Regions from separate parts of the Pseudomonas sp. NY8896 genome, predicted to be linked through region 1. Evidence: predicted binding sites of a transcription regulator. Region 1 holds the regulator's gene; each other region holds the start of a gene.
What was found. Region 1 encodes FliA, which starts transcription of late flagellar genes. Its sites were predicted from a motif close to CTAAAGTTTNNNNNNNNNNNGCCGNTAA; they were not measured.
Positions count from the first base shown of each region.

Region 2: the regulator FliA is predicted to act here: its motif matches at 3,071-3,098, upstream of motA (flagellar motor stator protein MotA).
Region 3: the regulator FliA is predicted to act here: its motif matches at 1,666-1,693, upstream of Q9451_RS01475 (methyl-accepting chemotaxis protein).
Region 4: the regulator FliA is predicted to act here: its motif matches at 3,437-3,464, upstream of Q9451_RS18360 (methyl-accepting chemotaxis protein).

Region 1 covers NZ_CP132350.1:2,369,569-2,373,919, reverse strand. Annotated here, with positions in the region: gene Q9451_RS10670 (protein phosphatase CheZ) at 1-445, opposite strand, end outside; gene Q9451_RS10665 (chemotaxis response regulator CheY) at 466-840, opposite strand; gene fliA (RNA polymerase sigma factor FliA) at 948-1,688, opposite strand; gene fleN (flagellar synthesis regulator FleN) at 1,685-2,518, opposite strand; gene flhF (flagellar biosynthesis protein FlhF) at 2,612-3,919, opposite strand; gene flhA (flagellar biosynthesis protein FlhA) at 3,931-4,351, opposite strand, start outside.
Region 2 covers NZ_CP132350.1:1,128,482-1,132,832, reverse strand. Annotated here, with positions in the region: gene rsgA (small ribosomal subunit biogenesis GTPase RsgA) at 1-395, shown strand, start outside; gene Q9451_RS05005 (hypothetical protein) at 530-1,009, shown strand; gene motB (flagellar motor protein MotB) at 1,099-2,151, opposite strand; gene motA (flagellar motor stator protein MotA) at 2,155-3,006, opposite strand; gene Q9451_RS04990 (HDOD domain-containing protein) at 3,137-4,351, shown strand, end outside.
Region 3 covers NZ_CP132350.1:339,401-343,751, forward strand. Annotated here, with positions in the region: gene Q9451_RS01475 (methyl-accepting chemotaxis protein) at 1-1,614, opposite strand, end outside; gene Q9451_RS01480 (16S rRNA (uracil(1498)-N(3))-methyltransferase) at 1,716-2,423, opposite strand; gene tatC (twin-arginine translocase subunit TatC) at 2,420-3,208, opposite strand; gene tatB (Sec-independent protein translocase protein TatB) at 3,205-3,582, opposite strand; gene Q9451_RS01495 (twin-arginine translocase TatA/TatE family subunit) at 3,586-3,858, opposite strand; gene Q9451_RS01500 (phosphoribosyl-ATP diphosphatase) at 3,884-4,219, opposite strand; gene hisI (phosphoribosyl-AMP cyclohydrolase) at 4,221-4,351, opposite strand, start outside.
Region 4 covers NZ_CP132350.1:4,109,387-4,113,737, reverse strand. Annotated here, with positions in the region: gene Q9451_RS18365 (S8 family peptidase) at 1-1,220, shown strand, start outside; gene Q9451_RS18360 (methyl-accepting chemotaxis protein) at 1,253-3,397, opposite strand; gene Q9451_RS18355 (Na+/H+ antiporter NhaC family protein) at 3,596-4,351, shown strand, end outside.

The DNA of each region.
Region 1 (4,351 bases):
CGACACGCTTGACCAGGTCACGGAATTCCGGCGCAGCCACTTCGCGGCGCATGAAGCGTTGCCAGTCGGTACTCAAGGCCTTGGCCTCGCTTGCCAGGTCGTTGAGCACCGGGGTGCTTTCCTCGACCAGGTCCATGGTGCGGTTGGCCGCGCCTTCGGTCAGCTTGACCACGTACGACAAGCGCTCGGTGGCGTCGGTAATCTGCGACACCTCCTCAGCCTGCGGCATGGTCGGGTCGATCTGGAAACTGACGATGGCGCTGTGCAGCTCGCGGGTCAGCTTGCCCACTTCCTGGTACAGGCCGCGATCGCGGGTTTGGTTCAGCTCGTGAATCAGCTGCACCGCCTCGCCGAAACGGCCCCGCTCCAGGCTTTCGACCAACTCCTGGGCATGCTTCTTCAGGGTCGATTCGAACTCGCCCAAAGAGGTTTGTGATGAATCCATGGCGCGCCCCCTGACGTGACTCAGCCGTTGACGCGTTCGAAGATCTTCTCGATCTTTTCTTTGAGCACCTGAGCGGTGAACGGCTTGACCACGTAACCATTGACGCCGGCCTGGGCCGCTTCGATGATCTGGTCGCGCTTGGCTTCGGCGGTCACCATCAGTACCGGCATGCTTTTCAGCTTTTCGCTGGCACGCACTTTACGCAGCAGGTCGATGCCGGACATGCCCGGCATGTTCCAGTCGGTCACCAGGAAGTCGTAGTGGCCGTTCTCCAGCATCGGCAGCGCCGTGGTGCCGTCATCGGCCTCTTCGGTGTTGGTGAAGCCCAGGTCACGCAACAGGTTCTTGATGATCCGCCGCATCGTCGAAAAGTCGTCAACGATGAGGATTTTCATGTTCTTGTCCAATTAGACCTCCAAGCAGTCTCAAACGCGCTCGGCCTACCGAGCACGCACTCATTCAATTCGGTACAACGTGGAAAACGACTGCAACGAAAGCGGGCTCAACGTGCCCGCCATTCCCCCAGGCGGCTGCGCAGGCGCGCGGCACACTGGCTGTGCAACTGGCTGACCCGCGACTCGCTGACACCCAGTACCTCGCCGATTTCCTTGAGGTTCAGCTCTTCGTCGTAGTACAGCGCCAGCACCAGGCGCTCACGCTCCGGCAGGTTGGCGATCGCCTCGGTCAGGGCAACCTGGAAGCGCTCGTCTTCCAGGCCACGCGCAGGTTCGACCTGGCCACTGGCGCCATCCTCATGCAGCCCTTCGTGCTCGCCGTCCTGCAACAGGTCGTCGAAGCTGAACAGGCGGCTGCCCAGGGTATCGTTCAAGATCCCGTAGTAATCATCGAGACTCAATTGGAGTTCGGCAGCAACTTCATGATCTTTAGCGTCACGGCCAGTTCTAGCCTCAACCGCACGCATTGCGTCACTGACCATACGAGTGTTGCGGTGTACCGAACGCGGCGCCCAATCGCCTTTGCGCACTTCGTCCAGCATGGCCCCGCGGATGCGGATGCCGGCGTAGGTTTCAAAGCTGGCGCCCTTGCTGGCGTCGTACTTGTTGGCCACTTCCAGCAGGCCGATCATGCCGGCCTGGATCAGGTCCTCGACCTGGACGTTGGCCGGCAAGCGCGCCAACAAGTGGTAAGCGATGCGCTTGACCAGCGGGGCGTAGCGTTCGATCAGCTCGTACTGGGCGTCTTTCGCCGCCCGGCTGTACATCTTGAAGCCGCTGGCGTTCATAGCACGGGTCCCGCGCTGGTGGGTTGCACCAGACGCTCGACAAAGAACTCCAGGTGGCCGCGCGGGTTGGCCGGCAGCGGCCAGCTGTCGACCTTTTGCGCAATCGCCTTGAAGGCCAGCGCACACTTGGAGCGAGGGAAGGCTTCGTAGACGGCGCGCTGTTTCTGCACCGCCTTGCGCACGCACTCGTCGTACGGCACGGCGCCCACGTACTGCAGGGCAACGTCAAGGAAGCGGTCGGTGACTTTGGTCAGCTTGGCGAACAGGTTGCGCCCTTCTTGCGGGCTCTGCGCCATGTTGGCCAACACACGGAAACGGTTCATGCCGTAGTCGCGGTTGAGCAGCTTGATCAGGGCGTAAGCGTCGGTGATCGAGGTAGGCTCATCGCACACCACCAGCAGGACTTCCTGGGCGGCGCGAACGAAACTGACCACCGACTCGCCGATACCCGCAGCGGTATCGATCACCAGCACATCGAGGTTGTCGCCGATTTCACTGAACGCCTGGATCAGCCCGGCATGCTGGGCCGGGGCCAGGTGCACCATGCTCTGGGTACCCGACGCTGCCGGCACGATGCGCACACCGCCAGGGCCCTGCAGCATCACATCACGCAGCTCGCAGCGCCCTTCGATGACATCGGCCAGGGTACGTTTGGGGGTAAGGCCCAGCAACACGTCGACATTGGCCAGGCCCAGGTCGGCGTCCAGCAGCATGACCCTGCGGCCAAGCTCGGCCAGCGCCAGGGACAAGTTCACTGAAACGTTAGTCTTGCCGACGCCACCTTTGCCGCCGGTCACGGCGATCACCTGTACGGGATGCATGCTACCCATGTCTGTTCTTTACCTTGTCTCGCTGGGACTCAGGCCACACGTAGGGCAATTCTGCGTGCCCCTTGGCATAGCTACTTTGCACACGCTTCATGCTCAACCCGCTCGCCGTGGGTTGTGATAGAGATCAGCGAACATGTCGGCCATGGCCTCTTCGCTGGGCTCGTCCTGCTGCTGCACATTTACCGCGCGGGTGACCAGTTGGTGGCCCCGCGGCAGGTGCAGGTCGTCAGGAATGCGCGGGCCATCGGTAAGGTAGGCCACGGGCAGTTCATGACTGATGGCAAGGCTCAGCACGTCGCCAAGGCTTGCCGTTTCATCGAGTTTGGTCAGGATGCAGCCGGCCAGGCCACAACGCTTGTAGCTGTGGTAGGCAGCGGTCAGCACCTGCTTCTGGCTAGTGGTAGCCAGCACCAGGTAATTCTTAGCGGCGATGCCACGCCCGGCCAGGGTTTCCAGCTGCATGCGCAGCGCCGGGTCGCTGGCCTGCAGGCCGGCGGTATCGATCAGCACCACGCGCTTGCGCAGCAACGGCTCCAGCGCGGCTGCCAGCGACTGGCCTGGGTCGACGTAGGTCACCGGCACATTGAGAATGCGACCGAGGGTCTTGAGCTGCTCCTGAGCGCCGATACGGAAGCTGTCCATGCTCACCAGCGCCAGGTTCTGCGCGCCGTACTTGAGCACGTAGCGCGCAGCCAGCTTGGCCAGGGTGGTGGTCTTGCCCATGCCGGCCGGGCCGACCATGGCGATGACCCCGCCCTCTTCGATCGGCTCGATTTCAGGAATCTCGATCATCCGTGCCAGGTGCGCCAGCAGCATGCGCCAAGCCTGGCGCGGCTCTTCGATCTCGGCGGTGAGGTCCAGCAGCTCGCGGGCGATAGGCCCGGACAAGCCGATGCGCTGCAGGCGGCGCCAAAGGTTGGCCTGCTGCGGCTTGCTGCCCTGCAACTGGGTCCAGGCCAGCGAGCCGAGCTGCACTTCCAGCAGCTCGCGCAGGCCCGACAGCTCGGAGCGCATGGCATCGAACAGGCGCGGGTCGACCGGTGCGGCAGCCGGCGCAGCGGCAACCTCAGGGGTATCGACGTGCGGCTCGATCAACGGTTCGGCAGCGGTCAACGACTGCCCGGCGAACAATTGGCGGTTGTTGTCGCTGCTGTCCTGACGGTGGTCCAGCTCGGCCTGGGCAGTGGCGATGCGCGTATGGGTCTTGCGCAGCTCTTCTTCCAGCTCGGCGTTGGGCACGCGCGGGGCCAGGGCGGACAGCTTGTAGTCCAGCGCGGCCGTCAGTTCGACACCACCGGCAATGCGGCGGTTGCCTATGATCGCGGCATCGGCGCCCAGCTCGTCACGGACCAGCTTCATGGCCTGACGCATATCGGCGGCGAAAAATCGCTTAACTTGCATTATCCACTACCTCAGCCGTTAGGGCCCACGGTGGCAACGATGGTGACTTGCTTGTTGTCCGGTATTTCCTGATACGCCAGAACATGCAAATTCGGTACAGCCAGGCGACCGAAACGCGACAGCATGGCGCGGATCGGGCCGGCGACCAGCAGGATGGCCGGCTGGCCCTGCATTTCCTGGCGCTGGGCCGCTTCGATCAGCGAACGTTGCAGCTTCTCGGCCATGCTCGGTTCCAGAAGAACACCCTCTTCCTGACCCTGCCCGGCCCTTTGCAGACTATTGAGCAAAATCTGTTCCAACCTTGGCTCCAAGGTAATCACTGGCAGCTCCGACTCAACGCCGACAATGCTTTGCACGATGGCGCGACACAATCCGACGCGCACCACCGCCACCAGCGCGGCGGTATCTTGACTCTTGCCGGCGTTGTTCGCG
Region 2 (4,351 bases), 1.2 Mb from region 1:
GCGTGTTCGTCGGCCAGTCGGGGGTGGGCAAGTCATCGCTGGTCAACAGCCTGCTGCCAGACGCTGGCACTCGCGTCGGCGACCTGTCGGAATGGTCGGGCCAAGGCACTCACACCACCACCACGGCGCGGCTGTACCACTTCCCGAACGGCGGCGACCTGATCGACTCGCCGGGTATTCGTGAGTTCGGCCTTGGCCACGTCAGCCGCGACGACGTGGAAGATGGCTTCATCGAGTTCCGTGACCTGTTCGGTACATGCCGTTTCCGCGACTGCAAGCATGACCGAGAACCGGGCTGTGCGTTGCTCAAGGCCCTGGACGAGGGGCGTATCAAGCCGCAGCGCATGAACAGCTACCGCTCGATCATCGCCAGCCTCACAGAAGACAGCTACTGACTGGGCGGCGGGCCAGAGCAATCTGTAGGATTTATTACCGAGCCGTGTAGGACGGCTCTGGTTTCGCCGTCATCTATTGCCCACACGTCCGCTTTCCCTGATGGTCATGGCTTCTATCAGGGAGGGTAACCGCCATGCCGGTTCTTATCAGCTACCGCCACGAAGTGCGGCTCGACGCCTTTATTCTCAACGAGCGCCTGCTGCTCGAAGGCATCCCCACCCAAGTGGTGCAGTTGGACTGCGACGGGCAAACCCATGACGACCTGTATGGCAGTTTCTGCCAGCAGATGAACGATGCCACCCACTGGATCGGAGTATTGCCGACCGATACCAACGACGCCTGGTGGACCGCCTGGCTGCTGGGGGCGGCAGCGATTACCTGCCGGCGAGTGAGTTTCTTCCGCAAAGGTTCAGGCGCACTGCCGGTTTGCCTGAGCAAATGGCCGGCCATGCGCGAACGTACGCATATCGACCTGTTCGTGCGGGCTTATCATGACGAACGCATGTTCGAGCGAGCCATGACACTGCCGCCGGGGCGCGGCTCTTGCACTGACAGGGATAATGCAGCCTTCTTTCATGCTGATCTCAAGGCCAAGATCAGGCGGGGGTTCTGACGGAGATGCAGCCGCAAACACCGGCTACGCCGGTGATCGCGAACCCCCTGGATGTTGAGCAAGACAGTTGTGCCCGCGAAATGCCGGGCTTACTGGTCCTTGGCCTCATCCATCTTCAACGTACCATCCTCGAAGATGTTCAGTTTCTGGCGCAGTTCGCGCGGCTGCATCGGTGCCTGTTCGGCCTCGCCACCCGTCCCCGATGCAGCTGGCGCGGCCGGTGCCGAAGCCCCTGGCGCAGCGTCATTGGCTGGCGGTGCGGCAGGCGGGGCGGCCGGTGCCTCCGGCGCTCCCTGCTCACCCTCGATGTTGCGCTGGGCCTTCTTGGTCAGCACGATGATGTCGATGCGGCGGTTGACCGGGTTGAACGGGTCCTTGCGGTCGAACAGCGACGACGAGGCGTAGCCCACCACCCGCGCCACCTGGCCGTCCGGGTAACCACCGGCCACCAGCGCACGACGTGCGGCGTTGGCGCGGTTGGCCGACAGCTCCCAGTTACCGAACTCGCCGGTGCCGGCATACGGCTTGGCATCGGTGTGGCCGCTGATGCTGATCTTGTTCGGCACCGCCTTGATGGTGTCGGCCATGGCCAGCAGGATGTCTTCGAAGTACGGCTGCAGGCGCGCACTGCCAATGTCGAACATTGGCCGGTTCTCGGCGTCCATGATCTGGATACGCAGGCCGTCCTGGGTGATCTCGAACAGAATCTGGTCCTTGAACTTCTGCAACTGCGGGTTCTCTTCCACCTTGTTCTGCAGTTCTTGCAGCAGCAGTTCCAGGCGCTCACGCTCCACCTGCTCGGCCATGGTCTCGACCTGGTCCTTGCTCAGTTGGGTGGTGGACTCTTGCGTCGGTTCGGCCTTCACTTCCGGGTTGATGGTCTTTTCCGGTGCCAGCTCAGGCGAGCCGCCCAGGTCGATGACGTAGGGCGTGCCGCTTTCCGAAAAGCCGATCGGGTCTTTGAAGTAGCCGGCAATAGCGATCTTCTGTTCTGGCGTGGCCGTGGACATCAGCCACAGCACCAGGAAGAACGCCATCATCGCCGTGGCGAAGTCGGCGAAGGCGATTTTCCAGGCGCCGCCGTGGTGGCCGCCGCCAAAGCGCTTGACGCGCTTGACGATAATGGGCTGGTTGTTTTCCATGACTCAGCGACCGCGAACCGCTTGTTCCAGTTCGGCGAAGCTTGGGCGGTGCTTGGGGTACAGCACCTTGCGCCCGAACTCGACCGCCAACGAAGGCGGCATGCCCGAGGCAGAGGCCACCAGCGAAGCCTTGATCGATTCGTACAGGTTCAGCTCTTCCTTGGCGTCGTGCTCCAGGCACTTGGCCAACGGGCCGAAGAAGCCGTAGGCCGCCAGAATACCGAAGAAGGTACCGACCAGCGCCGCACCCACGTGCATGCCGATGGCCGCCTGGTCACCTTCGCCCAGCGAGGCCATGGTCACCACGATACCCAGTACCGCCGCGACGATGCCGAAGCCCGGCATGCCGTCGGCGATGCCGGTCACCGCGTGCGACGGGTGCTCCAGCTCTTCTTTCATGCTCAGCAGTTCCATGTCGAACAGGCCCTCGAGCTCGTGCGGGGCCATGTTGCCGGTAGACATGATGCGCAGGTAGTCGCAGACGAACGCAGTCATGCGTTCATCGGCCAGTACCGTCGGGTACTTGGCGAAAATCGGGCTGGCGGCGGCGTCCTCGATGTCGGCCTCGATGGCCATCATGCCTTCGCGACGGCTCTTGTTGAGGATCTCGTACACCAGGCCCAACACCTCCAGATAGAAGGCATGACTGAAGCGCGAGCCGAACATTTTCATCGACTTCTTGATGACGTGCATGGTCATGTGGCCAGGGTTGGCCTGCAGGAACGCACCAAAGGCCGCACCGCCAATGATCAGTACTTCGAACGGCTGGATCAGCGCTGCGATTTTGCCGTGGGAGAGCACGTAGCCGCCGAGCACGCTCGCGAATACGACGATGATGCCGATAATTTTAGCCATAGGTTCAAAGCACTTGCTGTCGTGGTCAGGGGAAGAGACGGGAGCTTTAAAACTCTTCTTCTACTTATCGGCAGAACTGCGCCAGACTATAGCCACTCAATGCGAAAAGCCAGTTCGGACTGATGTCAAAATGCCAATTGAAACCAAGGTGCCCGCTCAGGCCCCGCGTACGTTAGAGGCCTGGGTAAAGCTGCTCGAGAGTGTTCGCATCCCCGTGCCGAAGCACAGCTACGACCGGGTCATGGCCGCCATAAACGATAGCCGCCGCTCGCTGCGCGATATCGCCGAACTGATGCAGGACAGCCCGGCACTGGTGCTGTCGGTGATGCGCGAAGCCAATCACCCCACCAATGCCAGCCTGGCCGAGCCCGCCGAAAGCCTGGAAGTCGCACTCAACCGTCTGGGCCTGGAGCGCAGCGAACAGCTGCTCAGACGCCTGCCAGCGTTGCCTGTGGAAGAAATCCCGCCGGTACTGTGCCAGTTCCAGATGATCAGCCAGCACGCCGCACAGCAGGCCAGCGGTCTGTTCGCCAGCCGCCTGGCACGGCTCTGGCAAGAAATTCACTGGGGCAGCCTGCTGTTCCTTTCGCCACTGTGGCCGCTGGCGCTGGCCTACCCCAAGTTGCTCGATACCTGGGAGTTGCGGGTAATCCACAAGGGGGAGGACGCAGCAGGGGTGGAGGAAGAACTGTTTGGCGTGCGCATCATGGCGCTGTGCCAGACCATGGCCGAGTACTGGCGCCTGCCACAATGGGTCACCCAGGGTTACCGCCTGCTGCTGGAAGAACGCGATCAACTGGCCCAGGTGCTGAACATCGCCCGCGACGAAGACCTGCTCAGCCAGCAGCACCGCCTGGACGCCGAGCCCGGCCTGCGGCGCTGGTTCAACCAGCCGGCCAATACCGTGTTGCTGGCCAACAACCTGGCCCTGGCAGCACAGGTCGGCTGGGACAACCCACACTTGCTGCGCTGGCAACTGCTGACTGCGTTGTACCTGCAGACCTCGCTGGAAGACGTGCAGCAGCAGGTGCACCAGCAGGCCGCTGCCAGCGCCCGCCGCCACGCCCGACATGCCTTGTTCCATCCGGCAGAAGCGTTGATCTGGCCGTGGCACCAACGCCGCCCGCACCCGGACATGCTGGCCCCGCCACCGCCCAGCAGCGACGACCTGGCACGCTGGCGCACACTGTGCCAGGACCTGCTGGCCCAACCCAGCCCGTTCACCAACACCGTGCACCTGGCCACCCAGGCCCGCGAGGCCCTGCTGGCCTGCGGCATGCAACGCATCATGCTGTTGAGCCTGGACAAGGCCAGTGACTACCTGCGCGTACAGCAGATTGCCGGC
Region 3 (4,351 bases), 2.0 Mb from region 1:
CACCCGTTGGGTGCCGCTTTGCAGGCCGGCAATCAGCTCTTCGATCTCTTCAGTCGACTGCTGGGTGCGTTGGGCCAGGCTGCGCACTTCGTCGGCCACCACGGCAAAGCCACGCCCGGCCTCACCGGCGCGGGCGGCTTCGATCGCCGCGTTGAGGGCCAGCAGGTTGGTTTGCTGGGCCACCGACTTGATCACGTCGAGCACGCTGCCGATTTTGTCGCTTTCGGCCTTGAGCTGGTTCATCGCTTCGCTGGAGTTGATCACTTCGCCCGCCAGGCGCTCGATCTGCGCCACCGCTTCGCCCACCACCCGGTCGCCTTCACGGGCCTGCTGGTCGGCCATCAAGGCGGCTTCCGAGGCCTGTTCGGCATTGCGCGCTACTTCGTGCACGGTGGCCGTCATCTGGTTCATGGCAGTCGCCACTTGGTCGGTTTCGACCTTCTGGTTGTTGACCCCGGCGCTGGTCTGCTCGGTGACGGCCGACAGTTGCTCGGCAGCGCTGGCGATCTGCGTGACGCCGTCGCCAATGCCGCCGATCAGTTCCCGCAAGCCTTGGGTCATGCGCTGCATGCTGGCCTGCAACTGGCCCAGTTCGTCGCGACGTTGCACTTGCAGGTTCTGGGTCAGGTCGCCACTGGCCACGCGCTCGGCGGCGCGCAAGGTTTGGCGCAGGGGGATGATGATCTGCCGGGTAATGGCCCAGGCGGCCAGCAGGCCGAGGGCTAGGGCCAGCACCGTGGCCACGGCGAGCAGGGTCTTGGCCTGGGCTGCGCCTGCGTCACGTACCTCGGTCTGCGATGTGGTCATCGCCTGGCTGGTCTGCAGCAGCAGCGTACCTTGCTCGGCCATGTGCTGCAGGGCCTGCTCGCTGGCGGCCTGGGCATTGCCGAACTGGGTGACCGCATCGCGGTAGCCGCCCATGGCAGTGGCAGCATCGTCGAGGCCGGCGGCATGTTCGGCCGACACTTTGGCCGGCAATGCGCGCAGCTCGGCCAGGGCCTGGTCGATGGCCTTCAGCGCCGTTTGCTGGAACTCGGCATTGCCGCTGTAGGTGTAGCCACGCACCTGGAAGCGGGCTTGCTGGAGCAGGGCGCTCACCTCCACAGCGTGCTGGTACTGGTTGATATCGCCACCTTGCAGCAGGCCCCGCTGCACGCGGCCGATCAGCTCTGCGGCCTTGTCGGCGCTGTCGCCAAGCACACTACGGCTGGCCTCGCGGCGCTGGCCGGCCTGCTTCAGCTCGTTGAATGCCTGCTGGTAGATGCGCACAGCCTCACGCTGCTGCTCCAGGCGCTGGCGGTCGGCGGGGTGTTCGATCTGCCCGAGCATCAGCTGCACCTGGCGGTCGAGGTTGGCCAGGGCTTTTTCCAGCTCGGCCACCGACGCATCATCACTGCGGCGCTCGTAATGCTGGCGGGCAATGCGCAGTTCCTGGGTGTACTGCTGGATGACCGAGATGTTACCCAGCTTGTCGCCACGGTCGATGATGCTGTCCATGCCGTGCCAGCCGGCCAGGGTAATGGCCAAGGTCAACAGCAGCACCAGGCCGAAGCCCAGCCCCAATTTGCGATTGACGCTCACATTGCCCAGCGATTGGGCTAACCATTGATACATGTACGACTCCCCGGCGGCTTGGCAGCACAAATAGTTGTTGTGTTGCCAAGGCCATCGGCCCCGGGGAGGGAAACTTGATGGGTGAAAAAGGGGCGTTTACGTCAGAAAATACGCGAAAGCAGCGCGGTGACGGCGGTCTCTACCCGTAGGATGCGATCACCCAGTTGCACCGGTGCCAGCCCAGCCTTGCCCAGCAGCTCGATTTCGTAGGGGATCCAGCCGCCCTCGGGGCCAATGGCCAGGGTTACGGCTTGCTCCACGGCACGCGGGCAGGCGGGGTAGGGGCCGGGGTGGCCGACCAGGCCCAGGGTGCCAGTGGCGATGGCGGGTAGCCGATCTTCGACGAAAGGCTTGAAACGTTTCTCGATGATCACCTCGGGCAGCACCGTGTCCCGCGCCTGTTCCAGGCCGAGGATCAGGTTTTCGCGAATGCTCTCGGGCTGCAGGAAAGGCGTTTGCCAGAAGCTTTTCTCGACCTTGTAGCTGTTTACCAGGATCAGCCGTGATACGCCGAGGGTGGCCACGGTCTGGAACAGCCGCCGCAGCATTTTGGGCCGCGGCACCGCCAATATGAGGGTTAATGGCAGCTTGGCCGGTGGTGGCTGGTCGAAGGCTACTTCAAGTTCGGCTTCGTGCTTTTCCAGGCGCAGCACCGTGGCTTTGCCCATCAGGCCGTTGATGCGGCCCACGCGCAGGTTGTCACCCACCGCCACGCGATGGATTTCCTGCATGTGGATGAAGCGTCGGTCGGCGAGAACGACGCGGTCGGCCGAGACGAAGTCGGCCTCTTCAAGAAGCAACAGGTTCACGGTTGGGTCGCAGGTGGCTGGTCGTTGTGGTCGTTGGCTTCTTCGTCGTGGGCACTACGCTTGCGGATCAGGCTGCCGCACAGCACACCGACCTCGAACAGCAGCCACATGGGCACGGCCAGCAAAGTCTGGGAGAAGATGTCCGGCGGGGTGAGGACCATGCCGACCACGAAACAGCCGATGATCACGTAGGGGCGGATCTTCTTCAGGTACTTCACGTCGACCACGCCGATCCACACCAGCAGCACCACCGCCACCGGGATTTCGAAGGCAACGCCAAAGGCGAAGAACAGCGTCATCACGAAGTCGAGGTAGTTGGCGATGTCGGTCATCATTGCCACGCCTGCCGGGGTGGCGGCGGCAAAGAACTTGAACATCAGCGGGAACACCAGGAAATAGGCAAAGGCCATACCGGCGTAGAACAACAGAATGCTCGACACCAGCAGTGGAATGGCAATGCGTTTTTCATGGCGGTACAGCCCTGGCGCGATAAAGCCCCAGATCTGCTGGAGAATGAACGGGATGGCCAGGAACAGCGACACGATCATGGTCAGCTTGAACGGCGTGAGGAACGGCGAGGCCACGTCGGTGGCGATCATCGTCGCGTTGGCCGGCAAATGGTCGCGCAGAGGCGCCGAGACCAGGGTGTAGATCTGCTGGGCGAAGGAGAACAGCCCGGCAAAGATCAGGAAAATGACGGCAACGCAGCGCAGCAGGCGGGTGCGCAGTTCGGTCAGGTGCGAAACCAGCGGCATAGGCTGGTCGTGTTCCGGATTCTCGCTCATGGGGCTCGCGGCGGTTGAGGCGGTTCAGAAGGTGCGACCGGGGCGGCAGGTGCTTCGACCGGCCTGGCTTCGAGCCCGGCAGGCGGCTGCACGCTGGCCGTGGTTACCGGCGGCTGCGCGGGTGGCGTCAGCGGGTTGAGGATGCGCTTGGCTTCCTCTTCCATCTGCAGGATGTGCTCGTTGTGCAGCTGCCGGCGGATGTCGTCAGCGCCGATCTCGCGCTCCACTTCCATCTTGATGCTGTTGAAGCTGCGCTTGAGCCGGCCGATCCACAGCCCTGCCGTGCGTGCGGCACCCGGCAAGCGCTCGGGGCCGAGCACCAGCAGGGCGACCAGGCCTACGAGCAGCAGCTCGCTGAAACTGATGCCGAACATGGGTCAGTCTTTCCGCTGCGGCTCTTGGACCGGTTGGGCCTGGCCATCGATGGTGTGGCCTTGCTGCGGCTGCGCGGTGTTTTGCACCGGTGGCACGGGCTGGGCAGGCGGCGGCGTTTGCTCGGCTGGCTTGGTCTCTTCTTCGTTCATGGCCTTGCGGAAGCCCTTGATCGATTCGCCCAGGTCGCTGCCGAAGTTTTTCAGCTTCTTGGTGCCGAACACCAGGACCACGACGACCAACAGGACGATCCAGTGTTTCCAGTCAAAAATACCCATGGTGCTCTCCTAGAATGCTTTGTGCTCAAGCCGAGGGCTGACGCGCGGCCTTTTCATCGTGCCCGGAAAGCCCGAAACGGCGCTCCAGCTCATCGAGTACGGCTTGTGGATGCTGGCCCAGTGCGCTGAGCATCACCAGGCTATGAAACCACAGGTCGGCGGTTTCGTAGATGACATCGCTGTAATCCTTGCTGTGCTCGGCATCCTTGGCAGCAATGATCGTTTCGACCGACTCTTCGCCGAGCTTTTCGAGAATCTTGTTCAGGCCCTTGTGGTACAGGCTGGCCACATAGGAGCTGTCAGGCGCCGCGTGCTTGCGTTCTTCAAGCACTTCGGCCAGGCGGTTGAGGGTGTCGCTCATGTCAGTGTCCTGCGCTGTAGATGGCATCCGGGTCCTTCAGGACCGGGTCGACGATTTTCCACTGGCCGTCTTCATACACGCGGTAGAAGCAGCTTTCACGGCCGGTATGGCAGGCGATATGGCCCAGTTGCT
Region 4 (4,351 bases), 1.7 Mb from region 1:
AGCCAGCCAGCATGCTCGGTGACACCTACCTCGCCTTGCTCAAGTCTTTGGCGGCGCGGGAGTATGTGCAGTCACTGCAGTTCATGCCGGCAGCGCCCCAGCCAAACCTAATTTTGCTCGGCCTGGCCGGGCTACTGGCAACGCTGCTGACCGGCGGCGCCGTGGTGGCGGGCAACCATGCCTATGAAAATGCTCAAGCCACACCCGATTTCGAGCCGCGCCAGCATTACCTCGACGCACCTGGCCCCCGGTGGCAAGGGCTGAATGTGCGCGAGGCCTGGGCGCAGCAGGTAACGGGTTACGGCGCGCGGATTCACTTCAGTGATGGGGGGTTGCACCCTGATCATGAAGACTTGCGCGGCAATCCTGCCTTGAAAATCGTCTCGCTCGAACCCAACCATGATCCCGACCACGGAACGGCTTCGGTGGGAATCATTCTGGCTGCGGGCAACGGTATTGGCGCGACCGGGATCAGCCGTAACAGCGAACTGTACCTGTACAACAACCGCGCGGAGGATGCCCAAGGCAGCTTCCAGGCGCTCAAGGACCTGCTACGGAATGTAGAACCCGGCGACATCGTGGGTATCAATCGGCAGACCGCCCATGCCGAGGTGCTGAGTACCATGTTGCCATCCTTGCACGACAAGGCCTGGTGGACTGTCATGCAGCAGTTGAGCCGGCGCGGTGCCGTGGTGGTCAATGCAGCAGCCAATGGCAGCAGCAGGACGCTTGCGGACAAAGGCACCCGTGCTGGCGAAGGTGTCGACCTGGCCAACTGGCCCTATTTTGCCGACCATGGCGATTCAGGTGCGATTCTGGTGGGGGCCTGCCATTCGTATGACGGCAAGCCCCACGCCTACTCCAATCACCATTACCGTTACCGTATGCTCAATGCCTGGGGCGACAGCGTAGTCACGCTTTCCTATGGCGATTTGCAGGACCTGCGTGGTGAGGAAAGGGACTACACAGGCCGCTATGCTGGCACTTCCAGCGCCACGCCGATGGTGTGCGGTGCATTGAGCCTGATCCAGTCCTACGCCATGGAGCAGCACCACGTCTACCTCAATGGCAACCAGATGCATCAGTTGGTCATGGCGTCTGGCTACGACGATGCCACGTTAGCGGGTACCGAGGTGCTGCCGATGGGCGCCAGGCCCAATGTGCATGGCGCGCTGGTGCTGCTGGACCGCATCCTCGGCGGCGGCAGGTTCGCGGCCTGAGTCGGGGCCGGCAGGTGCCGGCCCCGCCCGGCTCATACGCGAAACTGGTCCATCAGCGCCTGCTGCTGGTTGGCCAGGCTGTTCAGCGACTGGCTGACCCGCGCCGACTCGTTGGCCTGGCCTGACAGCGACTCCGTCACATCACGAATGGTCGCCACGTTGCTGTTGATTTCCTCGGCTACCGCGCTTTGCTCTTCGGCGGCCGAAGCGATCTGCAGGTTCATGTCGGTGATCACCGTCACCGCCTGGCCAATGCGCTGCAGTGCAGTGACGGCCTGGCCGACCTGCGCAACGCCACTCTGTGCCTGGCGGTGGCTGTGGTCCATGGCGCCGACCACTTCCTGGGTGCCGTTCTGCAAGGCTTCGATCACCTGGCGGGTTTCTTCCACCGACTCCTGAGTGCGTCGAGCCAGGTTGCGTACTTCATCGGCGACCACGGCAAAGCCACGGCCGGCTTCACCGGCACGGGCCGCCTCGATGGCGGCGTTGAGCGCCAGCAGGTTGGTCTGTTCGGCAATCGAGCGGATCACCTCCAGCACCGAACCGATCTTTTCGCTGTTCTGCGCCAGGCCTTCGACTTCGGCCATGGCGTCGCTCATGTTGGCGGCCAGGGTATCGATGCTGGTGGTGGTGCGGTCGATCACGGCCAGGCCTTCCCGGGTGGCCTGGTCGGCGTCACGCGCGGCCTGTGCCGCCTGCGCGGCGCTGCGGGCGACATCCTGGGCGGTGGCGCTCATTTCATGCGAGGCGGTGGCTACCTGGTCAACCTGGCGATACTGCTGCTCCATGCCGGCGCTGGTTTCAGTGGCAATTGCCGAGGACTGGTCGGCAGTGCCTCGCGCGGCCTGCACCGAGCGTTTGACCTCGGCGATGGTCGGCTGCAACTTGTCGAGGAAGCGGTTGAACCAGCCGGCCAATTCACCCAGTTCGTCCTGCTTCTGGTAGGTCAGGCGGCGGGTCAGGTCGCCTTCGCCGCTGGCAATGTCCTTGAGCATGGCAGCCACGCCGAGGATCGGCCGGGTAACGCCACGGGCCATCAGCCACACCATGAGCAGGCCGGCAATGGCAGCGGCCAGGCCCAGGCCCAATTCCAGCAAGGTGCCGCTGGTATTCAGCGCGTCCAGTTCCTGCTTCAGTGTTTCGGCCGGGCCGGTCAGGGCATTTTCCGGTACATCCAGCAACACGCCCCAAGGTTGTGCGTCGGGGATCGGCCGGAAGGCCGCCAGCACCTTCAAACGCTGCTGGTCGTGGAGGATAGTCATCTTGCCATTGGCCAGTTTGCCTACCAGTTCGGCGCCCTTGGCCGGGTCTACCTGGTCGAAGCGCTGGGCCAGCTTGCTGGCATCGGCGCTGTAGCCCGCCAGCAGGCCGACCGGGCTGAGTATGCCGACCGTGGTGCGGCCTTCGTAGAGGCTGCGGCTGGCCTCCTGGCTCAGTGCCTGCAGGCTGTTGAGGTTGATGTCGATGGACAGGGTGGCAATGATCTTGCCGTTGACCGCCAGCGGGAAGACGATGCTGGTCATCAGCACCTGCTGGCCGTCGATGTCATAGAAGTAGGGTTCTACCACGCACACCTTGCCGGTCGTGCGCGGGCATACCCACCAGGTGTTGGCTGGCTGGCCGCTGGGGCCGATCTCGGTGTTGGCCATGTCATGCTCAGGCAGCGCCATGGCGGTCAGCTGGCCGGCACGCGGCTGCGACCAGTACAGGGCAAAGCGACCGGTTTCGTTGCTGCCCAGCTCTGCCTTGCCGGCGAACAGGCTGTCCTTGCTGTCCAGGGCGTTGGGCTCGAACACCAGCGACAGGCCGAGGAGGTCGGGGTTGGCCTGTAGCGCGGCGCGTACCTGACGGGTCATGTCCTCGCGCAGGTCGAAGGCATCGAGAAAGCGCTTTTCGGCCTGCTCGCGCAGGAACAGCACCTGGCGGGCGAAGCCGGCGCCGTACTGGTAGGCATCCATGAACTGGCGGCGGATGTTCAGCGCCTGCACTTCACCCTGCGACTCGATACGCGACTGCGCCGCCTCGGTCAGCATCTGCATGCTGCTGGCCTTGACCAGGTCCGAGCTGTGGTCCATGCGGTACAGCGACAGGCCGACGAGCAAGGTGACGATGCCGGCCAGGCAGAGACCGGCGAGCAGGGTGATCTTCCACTGGATGGAAAGTTGTCGCAAAGGCATGGGGGCGGATCCCTTGTAATAAGAGTGTGGCTTGCGACTGTGTCGGCGGCCTGGGTTTTTTCTTTATTCAAACGTTCAATTTAATTATCAGGTCCGCTGCAAGGCATTGGTAATGTGACGCAACATGGCGCTTTTGACATCTGCCGCCCACTGCTTCAGAGTTCGCGCTTTTTTCCGCCGTAATGAGGTAAGCCAATCATGAATGCAGTGATCGCCGCGGTCGGCATCATGCTGATACTCAGCCTGTCCCGCGTGCACGTGGTCATCGCCCTGATCATCGGCGCCCTGGTCGGTGGGCTGGTGGGTGGCCTGGGTGTCGAAGGCACGCTCAAGGCCTTCAACGGTGGCCTCGGCGGTGGCGCCACGGTGGCGTTGTCCTATGCACTGCTGGGCGCCTTTGCCGTGGCCATCGCCAAGTCTGGTCTGGCCCATGCCCTGGCCGATCGCGCCCTGGTCATGATCGACCGCCAGGGCCATGCCCATGGCGGCAAGGTCAAATGGCTGATGATCGGCCTGATGCTGGTGGTGGCCGTGTCGTCGCAGAACATCCTGCCCATCCACATTGCCTTCATCCCGTTGCTGGTGCCGCCGCTGCTGTACGTGCTGACGCGCCTGCGCATCGACCGCCGGTTGATCGCCTGTGTGATCACCTTTGGTCTGATCACGCCGTACATGTTCCTGCCGGTGGGTTTCGGCAACATCTTCCTCAACGAAATCCTGCTGGCCAACGTCGCCCGCGCGGGTGTCGACGTGAGTGGCGTCAATGTCACCCACGCCATGGCCATCCCGGCTGCCGGTATGCTCGTCGGCCTGTTGCTGGCGGTGTTCATCAGCTATCGCAAAAAGCGTGACTACGACCTGGCGCGTATCGAACAGGTGGAGCAGGTGAGCGTGCAGTACAACCCGCTGACCTTGCTGGTGGCCGGGTTGGCGATCGCTGCTGCCTTTATCGTT